Regions from separate parts of the Brenneria sp. L4-2C genome, predicted to be linked through region 1. Evidence: riboswitches for the same ligand, from Rfam matches in the RefSeq annotation. Region 1 holds a riboswitch; each other region holds the start of a gene.

Region 1 (5,757 bases):
GTGGTTTTTGGTCACTTTGTCTTCCACGACGCCCATACCCGATTCCTCAACCGCCATTTTCGCCAGCGGAATGCGTGCGGCGGCGGCGGCGAGCGCGGCGGCGTGGAAGATGTTATCCACCTGTTCCTGCGTGTAATCGGCATAAATGCGTTGGGCCTTTTTCACCCGGGCAACCAAGGAATCAAGATCATCAATTTGTGTAACGGCCATGGTGGTCTCCAATTTAGCAATATATCGTGCCAGGGGCTTTCCCTGAATAAGGCGACAAGAGTCCATGAGGCTGATAACAACGTACCGCATACTCTTGCCAGGGCTCTTGCTTCCACCTCTACGGCATAGGCTTGGAAACGCATGCCGAGAGAAATATATTCCGTATCAAATTGGTGACTTTGATTGAGATTGATAACAACGATATGGCTGGCGATGCTGTTGACTGACGACTCTTTATTTTGAGCGGTAATTAACAATAGCAGGCTTATTATTTCAATGTTGCTATTGCGAATAGCCATGACATCAGAGAAAAACAGATCTTTTATTATCAATCTCTATCAAAGTAATTGTTGTTTTTGTGTTAATTAAAATTAATTTTTATGTAAAAAATAAGTTGTAAGTAATACTGATGCGATGTGGTTAAATTTCCCCTAAGGCAATAAAAAATAATGAAAACAGGATCGGTAATATAAGGGCGACACGATGTTTCTTTTGATTTCCTCCTATAAATAAATAGTAAAATCAAATAGATATTTGTTTTTTAACAAAAAATAATATTTCATTGCTATTATTTGTGACAGCGCTCTCATTAGTGCCGTAAGTAATATTTATGTTACCAATATTGATTATTTAGTAGCTTATTTTATTTTCTGTCTTGTTTCACGCATCAATTCAATTTTTTTCCCAGAATAACCGGATAGATCACAGTATGGCGCGAGCTGTGACGCGCCATGTCACAAAATATTCCCGTTATACATTCCTGAGCGCCATGCTTTAGCGTGAATGCTGAGAATAGTTATGCCGGAAATAAATAATAAACGGGTTAATTTGTCAGGCGACTGTCGCTAATGCAGCCGTTATTCACGGTTATTGCCCGGCTGGCGATATAGTTGGCATCGTCCAGGTTGTGCGACACCATCAGCAGCGTCAGTTGACGTTCATCGCAGATTTTCTCCAGCAGTTGCAGCATTTCCTGCCGTAGTGCGGGATCGAGCGCGGAAAAGGGTTCATCCAGCAGCAAAATTGGTTGGCGGCGTACAAGACAGCGCGCCAGCGCGGCGCGCTGGCGTTGGCCGCCGGACACTTGCGACGGCAGACGGTTGAGGAGTTCGGTGAGTCCGACCTGTTGGGCAATCTCTTGCAGCGTTTCACGCTGTCCGGCATTAAGCCGCAGGCCGGGGTGCAGTCCCAGCGCGATATTTTTTTCCAGCGTCAGGTGGGGAAAGAGATTGTTTTCCTGGAACAGGATGGAGACCGGTCGTTTCGACGGCGGCGTATGGCGGTGATCTTGCCCATTCAGGCGTAACTCGCCGCTGTCGGCGATCAAAAAACCGGCGATCAGATTCAGCAAGGTGCTTTTCCCGGCGCCGCTGGGGCCAAGTATCGCGATACGTTCCCCAGCCTGAACGTTTAAGTCAAAGCGCATGGGAAAGTCTTGATAGAGATAGGTCAGTTTATCGAGAAAGATCATCGCGATCCGCCAGTTTTTCAATGAGGGTGAACAGCGTAAAGCAGAGCAACATCAGTAGCAATGCGGTGACGGCGCCGTCAACGCTGCGATAGGCGCCAATCTGCTGATAAAGATAAAAAGGCAAGGTGCGGAACTGTTCATTGCCGAACAGGGCGATGACGCCAAAATCGCCGATAGACAGCACGCTGGCAAACGCCAGCGCCTGAACCAGCGGCTGTTTCAGCGCTCGTAACTCAATGATTTTTAACCGTTGCCACCCGCGAAGATCCAGCGACAGACAGAGTCGGTTATAGCGTTCGGCGACGTCCAGCATGGGGTTTTCCAGCACTTTGAGCGCATAAGGAATGGCCATCAGCGCGTTGGTCATCACCACCAACCCATAAGGCGACGTCGGCAACCCGATGGTATTGTTCAGCAACAGGAAAAAACCGGTCGCCAGCACGATACCGGGCATGGCGAGGATCAGCATGCCGCTCAGGTTCATCAACTGACCATAAAACTGTCGCTGACGCAGCTTAAGCTCCCGGCTGCTCCACAGCAGCATCATCGTCAGGATGACGCAAATGACGCCTGCCGCCAGCGCGATACGCAGCGAGGTGAATAAGGTTTGCCACAGCGCGGGCTGTTGCAATACCGCGAACAGGGAAGGATTCACCCCGTCGACCACCACGGCCAGCAGCGGCGGTACGATCAGGAGTAACGCCGCGCCGATCAGCAGGCTATCGCATACCCGGCTGAACAGACTATCCTGCGGGTTGCGCCACGCCAGTTGCTGCGTGCCGCCAACCGGCAGAACCCTCCCCAGACGCTGACTCAGCAGCACCAACCCCAGACAGCACGTCATCTGAATCAGCGCCAGCAGCGCGGCGCGCGACGGATCATAGTCAAAGCTCAGCGCCTGATAAATCGCTAACTCGATGGTGGTCGCCCTCGGGCCTCCGCCCAGGGATAACACGGTGGCGAAACTGGCGAAGCAGAGCATAAAAATGAGTGAGGACACCGGCAGGATCTGCCGGCGCAGCGAGGGCCATTCGACGATGCGAAAGTGCTGCCAGCCGTTCATGCCCAACTGGGCGGCCAGTTGACGCTGCTCGGTGGCGATGCCCTCCAGCGATTGCAGCAGCAGACGGGTCGCCAGCGGCAGGTTAAAGAAAATATGCGCCAGTAGAATGCCCTGTAGTCCATAAGGGGAAAAAGGGTACGGCAGGCCAACGATCTCCAGTAGATGCGCCAGCCATCCCTGACGACCATATACGCTCAGCAGGCCGAAAACCGCCACCAGCACCGGCAGCACCAGCGTCATGGCGCACAGGCGTAAGAGCAGACGATGGCCGGGAAAGCGCCGGCGATAAAGCGCTCTGGCCAGAAAAATCGCCGGGACGGTGGAGAGCAGGGCAGATAACAACGCCTGCCAGAAAGTGAAGCGGACGACATGCCACAAATAGCTGTCATGCCAGAGGGTTTGCCACTGGCTTTCCGGCGCCTGTAGCCATAAGGCGCCGAAAGCCAGCGTCGCCACCGTAATGAGCAGGGCTGCGGCCAGTCCTCCCGGCCACAGACTGCCGGCACTCAGCGGCTGACCGCGCGCTGCCATTCCTGGATCCAGTTATTGCGCTGTTCTGCCACCTGTTGCGTGCTGTATTGCAACGCTTTGGCGGGAATGGCGATATTGGCGAACCCGGCCGGCAGATCGGTTTTGATCGCCGGATACATCCAGTTCGTGGTGGGGATCGCCTGCTGGAAGGCGGGGGTCAGGATGAACTGCATAAAGCGTTTCGCCAGCGCCGGATTCTTGCTGGCGGCAAGCTGTCCGGCGATTTCAATTTGCAGATAATGCCCTTCGCTGAAATCCGCCGCCGCGTAATTGTCTTTCTTCTCTTCAATGATGTGGTATGCCGGAGAAGTGGTATAGCTGAGCACCAGATCGGCTTCGCCTTTCAGGAACAACCCATAGGCTTCGCTCCAGCCTTTGGTCACGGTGACCGTTTTTTTAGCCAGCTTTTGCCATGCCTGCGGCGCCTGCTCGCCGTACACGTTCTGCATCCATAGCAGCAGGCCCAATCCCGGCGTGCTGGTGCGCGGATCCTGATAAATCACTTTCCAGGGTTCAGGGCCGTCGACCAGTTCATGCAGGCTTTTGGGCGGATTTTTCAACCGGTCTTTATTGTAGACGAAGGCGAAGTAGCCGTAGTCGTAAGGGATAAACGTCGCATTGTCCCAGCCGCCGGGGACATCAACGACGGCCTGGGTATCCAGGTTATGTTTGGTGAATAACCCGGTCTGTTCCGCCGCCTGCAACAGGTTGTTATCCAGCCCCAGAATGATATCCGCCTTGCTGTTTTTCCCTTCCATGCGCAGGCGGTTCAGCAGTGCGGCGCCATCGGCGAGCGCGACAAAATTCAGCTCGCATTCGCACTCTTTTTCAAAGGCGGTTTTAATGACCGGTCCGGGTCCCCACTCCGAGGCGAAAGAATCATAGGTATAAACCGTCAGCGCCGGCTTGGCGAACGAGGAAGCCGACACCAGCAACAGGCAGGGCAGGATTTTTTTCAATATTGACGTTGAACGCGGGAACCGCGATTGTTTGCGTAATGCGATATTTAACACTTTGCACTCCTGTCGTCATAGGGTGGCAAAGGTCTTTGAGTCAGCGATGAGCACTCTCAAATCCCTTCGCCGGTATTAACCGGATCAGGTTCGACGGGTATTTTCTCAGCGAAAAACGAGTCGCACAGGCGTTAAACGTTTTCCGCACCCCGCTGAGAACGCTCTATTGTAAAGACTTATAGATAGTTGTGAAAGCAAGAAGCCTAGTTTTCCGGCGGCGCGAACCAGGCGGATTTGAAGTCGAACCAGCCTAAGGTATTCATGCGGATGCCGCGCATACTGCGTTGCCCCTCAAGTTGCAGCCAGTTGTGAAACAACGGATGCAACTCGCTGTCGCTGACCAGTTTTTCACTCCATTCGGCCATGGGCAGCGCCTTGTTGCGCCACAGGGCGGCATCCTGCAACAGATTTTCATTAAGGCAATGTTGTATCAGCGGTTGTTCGTAAAACAGGGCGAACAGCGAGAACTCCAGCGGTAGATAACAGTTGTTGCTGCTTAGCCAGATGTCGCTTTCCGCTTCGCCGCGGTACCATTCTTGGTAACCGACCGTCTGTAAATCGAGTTGAACGCCCTGTTCCGCCAGCACCTTTTTCATGAGGCCGCCGATCACCTTGTATTCAGGATGTTCCCGGTAGATTGTCAGGGTAATCCGCTTCAGATCGTCGGGTTTATCCTGGGGTTCGATATGGTTCCGGTGATGCCAGCGCGGCAGCAGACCATAAGCCGGCGACCAGTCTCGCTGGTGCGAAAGATCCGCATAACGCAGCAGGGCTATGGGATTGAATATCTGACACAGCCAGCGGCGCACGGCCAATTGGCCGGCCTGCGCCGAACGCCTGTCGAACAGCAGGAAATAACAACCTTCCTCCATGCGGCTTTCCAACTGATTATGGGACGAATCATCTGATTCCAGATGCAGGGAGTAGGGGTACATCTCGGTCGCGTCGGGAATCACCCAGATATTGACTTCATCAATCAGCGCCCGATAACCGAAATAGTCATCAAATGCTTTTATTTTCAATTGATTATCATTATTTCGCGTGACTGCGTACGGACCCGTGCCGACAGGATTTTGGGCGAAATCAGGCAGGGTGCGCCACTCTTCCGGCAAAATCATCGCCGACACGCTGCCAAGCAACCACGGCAACCAGTCGTCGGAACTGGTCAGTCGGACATCGATCACAAACGGCATGGGGGAGGTCACCTTGTCGATATGTGCAAACAGCGGGGACTCGGCGAGCCGGGTGAGCGAGGTAATGACGTCCGTCATCGCGAGTTCCCGACCATGGTGGAAACGAATGGAAGGGCGCAGATAAAAGCGCCAGTGCAACGGCGACAACATTTGCCAGTGATGGGCTAAATCAGGTTTTAGTTCCCCGTTTTCCTCATTTATGTTGGTCAGTCCGCTGAATATCTGACGGACAATGTGCATTTCCGAGCGACGCAGGGCCGATCCCGGCAGCAGATT
Region 2 (5,757 bases), on a different contig from region 1:
ATACCATGACCCAGATTAAACACATGTCCGTTCCCCCGGCCGAAGCCCGACAGAATAGAGGCGACCTCCTGTTCTATCCTGGCCGGCGGCGCATAGAGCATCGAAGGATCCATATTGCCCTGAAGCGCCACTTTATCCCCCACGCGGCGGCGCGCCTCGGCGATATCGACGGTCCAGTCCAGCCCCAGCGCGTCGCAGCCGGTTGCCGCCATCGCTTCCAGCCACTGTCCGCCCCCTTTGGTGAACAGCGTAACCGGGACGCGTCGGCCTTCATTTTCGCGTTGCAGTCCGTCGACGATTTTATGCATGTAATGCAGGGAAAACTCGCGATAGTCACGACCACTCAGCACGCCGCCCCAGGTATCGAACACCATGATCGCCTGCGCGCCGGCGCGAATCTGCGCGTTCAGGTAAAGGATAACGCTGTCGGCCAGCTTATCCAGCAGCAAATGCAGGGTTTTCGGCTCAGCGAACATCATCTTTTTAATGATGGTAAACGCTTTGCTGCTGCCGCCTTCCACCATATAGGTCGCCAGCGTCCAGGGACTGCCGGAAAAGCCGATTAACGGCACCGCGCCGGCAAGGCTTTTGCGGATGGTGCGAACCGCATTCATTACGTAAGCCAGTTCCTGCTCGGGATCCGGAATCGGCAAGTTCGCCACATCGGCATGGCAGGTAATCGGAGATTGAAAACGCGGACCTTCGCCCGTTTCAAAATAGAGCCCCAGCCCCATTGCATCAGGGATGGTCAGGATATCTGAAAACAGGATCGCCGCATCAAGCTCATAGCGCCGTAAAGGCTGCAATGTGACTTCACAGGCCAGCTCCGCATTTTTGCACAGCGCCATGAAATCGCCCGCCTGCGCACGAGTCGCCTTGTATTCCGGCAGGTAACGTCCCGCCTGACGCATCATCCACACCGGCGTCGCATCAACCGGCTGGCGCAACAAAGCCCGCAAATAGCGATCGTTTTTCAGATCAGTCATGCTGTTTATCCTTTAGTCATCATCCTGGCGCGTGCTGCCGTCGCCGTCGATTGTAACATGGTCGTTACCGTTCTCATGATAAGCGCGACATAGCGCCACCGTGTCCTCAATCAGTCGGCGGGCCACGGTACCCGGCGGCGGTAAGAGAGGCAATTGATCATAGCGAAACCAGCCGGCATCACGCAGCTCCGACGGATCGTGATGCACTTCGCCGCCGGCATAGTCCGCCATAAAGGCCATCATCAGCGAATGCGGAAAAGGCCAGGGTTGGGAACTGATATAACGCAGGTTTTTGACCTCAATGCGACTCTCTTCCATGACCTCGCGAGCCACCGTCTGTTCCAGCGTTTCGCCCACTTCGACAAACCCGGCCAGCACGGTATACATATTGCCGCGGTGCCGGTTATGCTGCGCCAGCAAAATCTCATCGCCCCGTCGGATCGCCACGATGATGCAAGGCGCGATCTGCGGATAATAACGCTCCTTGCAATGCAGACACAGGCAGGCCAGCTCCGTTTTACTGCGCACCATTTCGTGGCCGCAGTAGCCGCAGAACTTGTGAGCGCGATAAAATTCCGCCAGTTGCACGCCCCGTCCCGCCATTTGGAAAAGCCCGGCGTCCTGATCGATCAATTGGCGCACCGAGGTCATGTCGACATCCCGGTTCTGACAAACCAGCCACATCGGTTGTCCTTGCCATTCGCCTATTTTGCGGGCGGCTTCACCCTGTAATGACCAATTGTCCGCCGTTCCCTGCGGTAATTCTCCTTGAGGAAGCCATATTTGATTTGCGTGACTGACAACCCACCAGCCTGTTTCGTCACCGTTTAACCTTTGTTCCATACCTGCGATTGCTCCTCTATCACTTCACTGGTTCTTTACCATTCCGTGCGATTTAGCTAACGTGCATAACCAACGGCTATTTTTTATCATTCACGGAGCCAAAAATGCTAAACCAGTTACAAAGCCTGACTGAACTCGTCGGTGGCAATAATGCGTTAATCGACCAGTGGCTACAAGCGCGTAAACAGCTCCTGATTGCTTACTACCATCTGGTTGGCATCAAACCCAACAAAGACGCCTATTCACGCCTTGATGAAAAAGCGCTGGATAATTTTCACCAGTATCTGGTTGATTATCTTTCCGCCGGTCACTTTCATGCCTATGAACGGGTATTGCAGGAGGCCGCTACCCTGAGCGAACAAAAGCTGTCGCAGTCTGAAAAAATTGATTTTGCCTTGCAAAACAACACGCAGCAGATTATGGACTGCTATGACAGCCACCTGGCGACCTCCATCGATCACGATAACTGCATGGCATTCCAACAGGCGCTGTCCGCCATCGGCGAAACGCTGGAAGAACGTTTTACGCTGGAAGATAAGATGATCCGGCTGGTTTGCGATAATCAGCGATAGCGTCGATGATAAACCCATCGCGACCCGGCTGAAAATCTTGGCCCAGTGAGTGGAATGCGGCATTTCTTCACAGATAGGCCGCACGGCCTTTGACATGTACTGGTTGTCGGCCTACAGTGTCATCGTTGTAATCAGCCCGCTAATCGTGGGGCTATCTTGTCGGAGTGCCCAGCGCGTTTGCGTTGCCTGCTTTTTCAGCAAGCAATAAAAATGCACGGGCTGAGACCGTTAATTCGGGATCCGCGGAACCTGATCGGGTTAATACCTGCGAAGGGAACAAGAGTAATGTGCCTGATGAAACCCTGGACGTCGTCTTCGCGTTGACCCTCACGGCATCAATTTTGTTATTACTCCCTCCGAACTCCAGACAAGCAATTTTCCCTTTACGTATTACAGGAACTTGCTATGTCTACAGAAAATTCTCGTTCAACATCGCCCAAAAGCAGCCGTCGTGAGCAGCGGGCCGCCGCCCAGAAATTTATCGATTCGTTGCAGGGGATGGCATTTCCCAATTCCCAGCGTATTTACCTCACCGGTCAGCGTGAGGATATCCGCGTCCCGATGCGTGAAATCCAGCTCAGCCCGACGCTGATCGGCGGCAGTAAGGATAACCCGCAATACGTCGCCAATGAACCGATCCCGGTTTATGACACCGCCGGGCCGTACGGCGATCCGGCCTTGTCTCCTGATGTGCGCGTCGGATTGAATCGTGTGAGAGAGCGCTGGATCGCCGAGCGTAACGACACGGAAGCGCTGCCGGGCGTCAGTTCCGACTTCACCCAACAGCGTCTGGCCGACGCCGGTCTCGACCATCTCCGTTTCGAACACCTGCCGCGTCCGCTGCGCGCTAAACCGGGAAAATGCGTCACCCAGCTGCACTATGCCCGTCAGGGCATCATCACCCCGGAAATGGAGTTTATCGCCATCCGTGAAAACATGGGACGCGAACGTATTCGCGGCGAGGTGTTGCGCCAGCAGCACGCCGGTCAGAGCTTCGGCGCCAACTTGCCGGAGAACATCACGCCGGAGTTCGTGCGTCAGGAAGTCGCCGCCGGTCGCGCCATCATTCCATCCAATATCAACCACCCCGAATCCGAACCGATGATTATCGGCCGTAATTTTCTGGTAAAGGTGAACGCCAATATCGGCAACTCCGCCGTCACCTCCTCCATCGAAGAAGAAGTCGAAAAACTGGTGTGGTCCACCCGCTGGGGCGCAGACACGGTGATGGATCTCTCCACCGGGCGCTATATCCATGAAACCCGCGAATGGATCCTGCGCAACAGCCCGGTGCCGATCGGCACGGTACCCATTTACCAGGCGCTGGAAAAAGTGAACGGCGTAGCGGAAAACCTGACCTGGGAAATGTTCCGCGATACCCTGCTGGAGCAGGCTGAACAGGGCGTCGACTATTTTACCATTCACGCCGGCGTGCTGCTGCGCTATGTCCCGATGACCGCCAAACGGCTCACCGGCATCGTATCCCGCGGCGGCTCAATCATGGCGAAGTGGTGCCTGTCGCATCATAAAGAGAGCTTTTTGTACGAGCATTTCCGCGAAATCTGTGAAATCTGCGCCGCCTATGACATCGCGCTGTCGCTGGGCGACGGCTTACGTCCCGGTTCGATTCAGGACGCCAACGATGAAGCGCAGTTCGCAGAGCTGCATACGCTGGGCGAACTGACCAAAATCGCCTGGGAATACGATGTACAGGTGATGATTGAAGGCCCCGGCCATGTGCCGATGCAGATGATCCGCCGCAATATGACCGAAGAGCTGGAACACTGCCACGAAGCCCCGTTCTATACGCTTGGCCCGCTGACCACCGATATCGCCCCCGGTTACGACCACTTCACTTCAGGTATCGGCGCGGCGATGATCGGCTGGTTCGGCTGCGCCATGCTCTGCTATGTGACGCCGAAAGAACACCTCGGGCTGCCTGACAAAGAGGACGTCAAGCAAGGGCTGATTACCTATAAAATCGCCGCCCATGCCGCCGACCTGGCGAAAGGACATCCCGGCGCGCAAATTCGCGATAACGCCATGTCTAAAGCGCGCTTCGAGTTCCGCTGGGAAGACCAGTTCAATCTGTCGCTCGATCCCGAAACCGCCCGCGCCTATCACGATGAAACCCTGCCGCAGGAATCCGGCAAGGTGGCCCACTTCTGCTCCATGTGCGGGCCGAAATTCTGTTCCATGAAAATTTCGCAGGAAGTGCGCGATTACGCGGCAAAACAGGAAGCCGAAGCCAAACCGATTGAAGTGGGCATGGCGCAAATGTCGGAAGCCTTTCGCGCGCAGGGCGGCGAGCTGTACCACAGCGCCGCCGGCCTGCAAACGGAGGAAAGCAAATGACAACCGGGCAAGCCTCGACACCCTTTCCCCCCACTGCGCCCCGGCTTGGCCTTTATCCGGTGGTGGATAGCGTAATGTGGATTGAACGCCTGCTCGGCGCGGGCGTTAAAACGATCCAACTGCGCATTAAGGATCGGACCGATCAACAGGTCGAACAGGACGTCATTCAGGCCATTGCGCTGGGCCGCCGGTATCAGGCGCGATTGTTTATCAATGATTACTGGCGACTGGCCGTAAAACATCAGGCGTACGGCGTTCATCTCGGCCAGGAGGATCTGGACACGGCCGATCTTGCGGCCATTAAACAGGCCGGCCTGCGCCTCGGCGTCTCCACCCACGACGATCGGGAATTGGCGCGCGCGATAGCCATCAATCCTTCCTATATCGCGCTGGGACATATCTTCCCTACTCAGACCAAAGAGATGCCCTCGGCGCCGCAGGGAATTACAGAGCTGACGCACCATGTGGCGGAGCTTGGGGAACGTTTTCCAACCGTCGCCATCGGCGGCATCAGTCTGGACAGGGTTCCCGCGGTACTAGCCACCGGCGTGGGCGGCATTGCCGTGGTCAGCGCCATTACCCGGGCGCCGGACTGGCGCAAGGCGACGGCGGCCCTGCTGCGTATGATAGAAGGGCGGGAGGTGTAACGTGCTCAGCGATCAAGAATTTCTGCGCTACAGCCGACAACTGCTCCTGGAGGACATCGGCCCTGAAGGCCAGGAAAAGCTCAAGTCCGCCAGCGTCTTGCTGGTGGGGCTGGGCGGGCTGGGCGCCCCCGCATCGATGTATCTGGCCGCCGCCGGCGTCGGCACGCTGTTATTAGCGGATGATGACGCGCTGCATCTTACCAATCTTCAGCGTCAAATCCTCTACCGCACGACGGATATCAATCAACCCAAGGCCGAGCTGGCGCGACGGCAGTTGCAGGCATTAAACCCGCACGCGGAGATCGTCGCCCTGACGGAAAGACTGGGCGGCGAAACGCTGCGTCAGGCGATCAG
Region 3 (5,757 bases), on a different contig from region 1:
CGCAGGTGCAGGATGGCAATATCGTGGTCCGCGCCGAACGGGTCGGCGATGAGTCTTCCACGGCCAATATCCGACGTTTTATCAGCGAGTCTTTGAGTCAGCGCAGTGAAACGCAACGCGTGACGCAACAAATGGCCGACCGGCGGGTCGCGATCACCATGGGCGTCGGCGCGGCGGTATTCGCCCTAACCCGTGACTGGCAGCGTCTGGCCGCCGTATTCCTGGTGGATTACTCCTGTGCGCTGAAGCTGAGTACGCCAATCGCCTTTAAGTCGATCATGAGCCGCGCGGCCCGTCAGGGGCTGTTGCTGAAAGGCGGCAGGGCGATTGAGCGACTGGCCGCCGTCGATACCGTGGTGTTCGATAAAACCGGCACCCTGACGCATGGCGATATGCTGGTAACCGATGTCGTCAGTTTCGATCCGCAAAAGGCCTGGGCCGAGCGTTTGCTGGCCATCGCCGCCTCGGTTGAAGAACACAGCAATCATCCGCTGGCGAAAGCGGTGGTTGCGGCGGCGGCGCACCATGAGCTGCCGCATATCAATCATGGCGAAGTGGAGTATGTCATTGCCCACGGTTTGCAGTCCGAGATGGACGATCACCGCATGGTGGTAGGCAGTCGTCATTTCCTGAGTTGCCATTATGATATTGATTTTTCAGCATTTGAAAATGAAATCGACCGGCTGGAGTCGCAGGGCCGTCACCTGTTGTTCATCGGTCTGGATGAGCGTCTGGTCGGCATGATCGGCCTTCAGGATAACGTGCGCGAAGAGGCGGTCGACGTGATCCGGCGGTTGCGCGAGCTGGGGGTGAAAAACGTCGTCCTGCTGACGGGGGATAAAGCCGAAAAGGCGCAGCAACTGGCGCAGGAATTATCCATCGATCGCTTCTTTGCCCAGGCGACGCCGGAAAGCAAAGTCGATGTCGTGCGCGATTTGCAACAGCAAGGGCATCGCGTGTTATTTATCGGCGACGGCATCAATGATGCGCCGGTGCTGACTCAGGCCGATGTCGGCATGGCGATGAACCAAAGTACCGAGTTGGCGCAGCAGGCCGCCGATGCCGTCCTGTTGCAGGATAATCTGGAGGGCGTGGTGACCGCCTGTGAAATGGCTCAGGAAGCCATGCGCCTGGTTAACAGCAATATCAAATTGACGGAGTGGGTGAACAGCTCGATTATGCTGGCGGCCGCCATGGGCTGGCTGAAACCGACGGCCAGCGCGCTATTGCATAACGGCACCACGCTGGGCGTATTATTGCGCTCGCTGGCGGCCAGGAATCGCAGATAAAAAGTCAGCGCGAAAAGCACATACAGACGGTAACGTGATTTGCATTGCGTTCCCGCCTGTTTCCGCTTTCTTGCGCATAGGAGTAGAGGATCGTCGGTGATTATTCGTAATAAGGCGCTCCAGGTAAACGGGCTGATTTATACCATCAGGTCAGCCATCGAAACCGATGCCGAAGAGTTAGTCCAATTGAGGCCGCAGATCGACGGCGAGACGGAAAATCTGGATCGGGAACGCGGTGAAGCCTTTATTGATGTCGCCGGATTTTAGCGGTTAATCAGGTCGGATTCGCACAGTCCGGTAAACTTATTTCTGCTGGCTGTCGTCAATCGACGTATTGTCGGTTTTTCGCGCTGTGAGGGTTCTCATCTCAAGCGGCTGGCGCATATAGTCGAATTTGGCGTGTGCGTGCTGAAAGACTTTTGGGGATATGGTATCGGGAAACATCTGCTAACCGCGTCTATCGCTTGGGCTGACGCCAACGGCATCAAAAAGATGGCGCTGAGCGCCCTGGAAACCAACGTAAGAGCGATTAACTTGTATCAACGTTTTGGTTTTGAAATTGAAGGGATATTAAAAAACGATAAAATCCTTTGCGACGGAAAATACTACAACACGGTGGTAATGGGGCGATGGCATGACGATGAAAATACGCACTGTTGAGAATCGGCGGCGCGAATAATCGGGCGCAGACCGCTATGGCGACTGTTCGGCAAAAGGTTCAGAGCCGGATACTAAATCAAGGGCAGCGCAGCGTAGGCGGATGATGCAAGGGAAGGCGCGAAGCGGGATACCTTGTGAATAAGAGATACCGGGCGGGCGAACTTGCTTTAGCCAGCCACTTCCCCTAAGCTGGCAAAAATTAAAGAGAAACAATCTCAATGACTCGGGGTGCCTTCGTGGTGAAGGCTGAGAGATACCCGTTGACCTGATCTGGATAATGCCAGCGTAGGGAAGTCTCGGTATGCCAACCAACCGGTTACCGCCTTCTTGAACGCCGGTTGGGGGAATGATGAACACTCGACCTGTCGATTTACCGGCTGCCCGCGCGGCGGCATCGTTAACGCAATTTCATGCGTTGTCTCCTTTAGTACACTGCCTGACCAATGACGTGGTGCAATCGTTTACCGCCAACGTGTTGCTGGCGCTTAACGCGTCGCCGGCGATGGTGGTGGATCCGGAGGAAGCCGCGCAGTTCAGCGCATTAGCCGATGCGCTGCTGATCAATATCGGTACGTTGGAACGCGATAGCGCCGCGGCGATGCGGACGGCGATTAACAGCGCCAATCAGTCAGGCACGCCCTGGGTGCTCGATCCGGTGGCGGTCGGCGGGCTGACTTTTCGTACCGATTTCGCCCGCGAGCTGCTGACATTAAAACCGGCGGCTATCCGGGGCAATGCGTCGGAGATCATGGCGCTGGCCGGGCTGAATGCGCAGGGGCGCGGCGTTGATAGCACCAACGATTCATTGACCGCGCTGCCCGCCGCCCGCGAGCTGGCCGGCCGCCTCTCCACCATCGTCGCGGTGACGGGCGAAGTGGATTATGTAACGGATGGCTCTCATGACTGGGCGGTGAGCGGCGGGGATAAAATCATGACCCGCGTGGTGGGTACCGGTTGTGCGTTATCCGCCGTGGTCGCCGCTTTCTGCGCGCTGGACGGCGATCGCGCGCAACATGTGGCGGCGGCCTGTTATGTCATGGCGCTGGCGGGGAAACGGGCCGCCGCGCAATCTCATGGGCCGGGCAGTTTTACGCCGGCCTTTCTTGACCATCTCTATCGTCTGCGTGCGGAGGATCTGGCATGAAACCACGTATTAATGCATTAACCATCGCCGGCACCGACCCCAGCGGCGGCGCGGGGATCCAGGCCGATTTGAAAACGTTTTCCGCGCTGGGGGCTTACGGCGCCTCGGTGATTACCGCGCTGGTGGCGCAAAATACCCGCGGCGTTCAGTCCGTCTATCAGATTGAACCGGCTTTTGTGGCGGCCCAGTTGGATTCCGTGCTGAGCGACGTGCGTATCGACAGCGCCAAGATTGGCATGCTGGCGCAGGCTGAAATCGTCGAGGCGGTGGCCGAGCGCTTGCGCCACTACGCCATCCCTTATGTGGTGCTGGACACGGTGATGCTGGCGAAAAGCGGCGACCCGCTGTTATCGCCCGATGCGGTGGAGTCGATTCGGCGCTTACTGTTGCCCCATGTTTCGCTGATTACCCCTAATCTACCGGAAGCCGCCGCCTTGCTGGATTGTTCGCCGGCCGCCAACGAACAGGAGATGCGCGATCAGGGACAGGCGCTGTTGGCCCTGGGATGTCAGGCGGTATTGATGAAAGGCGGACATTTAAGCGAGGAGGAAAGCCCGGACTGGTTGTTTAGCCAACAGGCTCAGCCGCTGCGTTTCACCGCGCCGCGCGTCAACACCCGACATACCCACGGCACCGGGTGTACCCTGTCCGCCGCGCTGGCGGCTTTGCGCCCGCGTCATGCTGACTGGGCGGCGACGGTCGCGGCGGCGAAAAATTATCTGCAAAAAGCGCTTGAGCAGGCCGATTCGCTGGAAGTGGGGCAGGGTATTGGGCCGGTGCATCATTTTCATGCCTGGTGGTGATTAGCAATCGGCGAGGTTTTTATCTGATTGTCCGGTCGCGCCCGAATCCGCGCGCCGGACAAGTTCCGGCGGGTTAGGCGATGGTGATGCTCTTATCGAGATAGGTATCCTGCACGGCGTTGATCAGCGCCACCCCTTCCGGCATGGATTTTTTAAACGCCTTGCGGCCGAGAATTAACCCCATGCCGCCCGCGCGTTTATTGATCACCGCGGTACGCACCGACTCCTGTAAGTCGTTATCGCCGGCGGCGCCGCCGGAGTTGATCAGCCCGGCGCGCCCCAGATAGCAGTTGGCCAACTGGTAACGCACCAGATCGATCGGGTGATCGGTGGTGAGTTTGTCGTAGACGCGATCGTCGGTATAACCGAATTTGATGGCGCGATAGCCGCCGTTGTTTTCCGCCATTTTCTGCTTCACGATATCCGCGCCGATAGTGGCGGCAAGATGGTTGGCCTGTCCGGTAAGGTCGGCGCTGGCGTGGTAGTCAACCCCGTCCTTCTTGAACGCCGGATTGCGCAAATAAGCCCACAGCACGGTGACCAAACCCAGTTCGTGCGCGCGTTCGAACGCGCTTGAGATCTCTTCGATCTGACGGCGCGACTGCTCGGAGCCGAAATAGATGGTGGCGCCCACCGCGACCGCCCCCAGATTGAACGCCTGCTCGACGCTGGCGTACAGCGTTTGATCGTACTGGGTCGGGTAGCTCAGGGTTTCATTGTGATTGAGTTTGACCAGAAACGGGATCTTGTGCGCATAGCGGCGCGAAACCGCGGCCAGCACGCCGTAGGTGGACGCCACGCAGTTGCAGCCCGCTTCGATCGCCAGTTCGACGATATTTTTCGGATCGAAATAGAGCGGGTTGGCGGCGAAAGAGGCGCCGGCGGAGTGCTCAACGCCCTGATCGACCGGTAAGATCGACAGATAGCCGGTGCCGGCCAGTCGGCCGTGGTTGAACAGCGTCTGCATTGAACGCAGCACGCTGTTGGGGCGATTATTATCGATCATCACCCGATCGACGAAGTCGGCGCCCGGTAAGTAGAGATTTTCAGCAGGGATGGTGGTACAGCGGTGTTGCAACAGATCTTCCGCTTCCTTACCTAATAACTGCGCAATATCAGTCATGGTTAACTCCTGGTTTGGCTTTTCCTTATCGCCGTCTCAGGTGATTGAGCTTGTTATTCTGGGGGCGAGACCGTTAAGAGTCCTACATCTTGCCCCAGGATGACCGGTGAAAAATGGCTACGGCGTAATGAAAAGCGACGATTGAACTGCCGTTAAAGCAGGGTGGATGAAATCCTGACGATCAGAAGAAACAATAGTTGCAATCGTCGATAATTGCCATTTTACGCGGCAAATTTAGCGCGCTATTTCCATCGCGGGTGAGGAACGGGAAAAACAGGCCGATAAACAGGAGGGCAAAAAGGCCACAAGCCGATTTCCCGCGGTAATTTTGCTTACAAATAAGTAGCTTGTCTCCCTGATGCAGGATAAGGATGCTAACCTGTGGGGATAAAGTAATGGCGGTCGGCCTGACCGGCCGTTTATCAGGTATGAGGAAGTAAGCATGGCGGGTTCGACACGCAGCATCATAGTTTCAAAAGGACTCCAGACGATACTCAATATCGGATTGCTGATATTGGCTATCATTCTGGTGATTTTTCTGGGGAAAGAGACCTACCATCTGGCGCAGGTATTGTTGATTACCAATGAGAAAGACTCATCTTATCAATTGATCGAAAGTATTGTGATCTACTTTCTGTATTTCGAATTTATCGCGTTGATCGTGAAGTATTTCCAGTCGGGATATCACTTTCCGCTGCGTTATTTTGTTTATATCGGCATCACGGCGATCATCCGGCT

Evidence for each region. A riboswitch is a leader RNA that binds a small molecule or an ion and turns the genes downstream of it on or off. The one in region 1 is predicted to bind thiamine pyrophosphate.
Region 2: it holds a riboswitch for thiamine pyrophosphate, as region 1 does, so the genes downstream of both, thiC (phosphomethylpyrimidine synthase ThiC) here and thiB (thiamine ABC transporter substrate binding subunit) in region 1, are expected to answer to the same signal.
Region 3: it holds a riboswitch for thiamine pyrophosphate, as region 1 does, so the genes downstream of both, thiM (hydroxyethylthiazole kinase) here and thiB (thiamine ABC transporter substrate binding subunit) in region 1, are expected to answer to the same signal.

What each region holds. Positions count from the first base shown of each region.
Region 1 is NZ_JBEIAC010000008.1:78,024-83,780, reverse strand. It holds gene adhE (bifunctional acetaldehyde-CoA/alcohol dehydrogenase) at 1-210, opposite strand, end outside; gene thiQ (thiamine ABC transporter ATP-binding protein ThiQ) at 1,034-1,681, opposite strand; gene thiP (thiamine/thiamine pyrophosphate ABC transporter permease ThiP) at 1,665-3,275, opposite strand; gene thiB (thiamine ABC transporter substrate binding subunit) at 3,251-4,237, opposite strand; TPP riboswitch at 4,332-4,450, opposite strand; gene sgrR (HTH-type transcriptional regulator SgrR) at 4,492-5,757, opposite strand, start outside.
Region 2 is NZ_JBEIAC010000029.1:18,517-24,273, reverse strand. It holds gene hemE (uroporphyrinogen decarboxylase) at 1-986, opposite strand, end outside; gene nudC (NAD(+) diphosphatase) at 999-1,829, opposite strand; gene rsd (sigma D regulator) at 1,934-2,401, shown strand; TPP riboswitch at 2,552-2,694, shown strand; gene thiC (phosphomethylpyrimidine synthase ThiC) at 2,807-4,756, shown strand; gene thiE (thiamine phosphate synthase) at 4,753-5,403, shown strand; gene ABRZ26_RS23295 (HesA/MoeB/ThiF family protein) at 5,405-5,757, shown strand, end outside.
Region 3 is NZ_JBEIAC010000012.1:109,445-115,201, forward strand. It holds gene ABRZ26_RS17015 (heavy metal translocating P-type ATPase) at 1-1,289, shown strand, start outside; gene ABRZ26_RS17020 (hypothetical protein) at 1,386-1,556, shown strand; gene ABRZ26_RS17025 (GNAT family N-acetyltransferase) at 1,563-1,949, shown strand; TPP riboswitch at 2,164-2,258, shown strand; gene thiM (hydroxyethylthiazole kinase) at 2,299-3,093, shown strand; gene thiD (bifunctional hydroxymethylpyrimidine kinase/phosphomethylpyrimidine kinase) at 3,090-3,896, shown strand; gene fbaB (class I fructose-bisphosphate aldolase) at 3,970-5,019, opposite strand; gene psiE (phosphate-starvation-inducible protein PsiE) at 5,462-5,757, shown strand, end outside.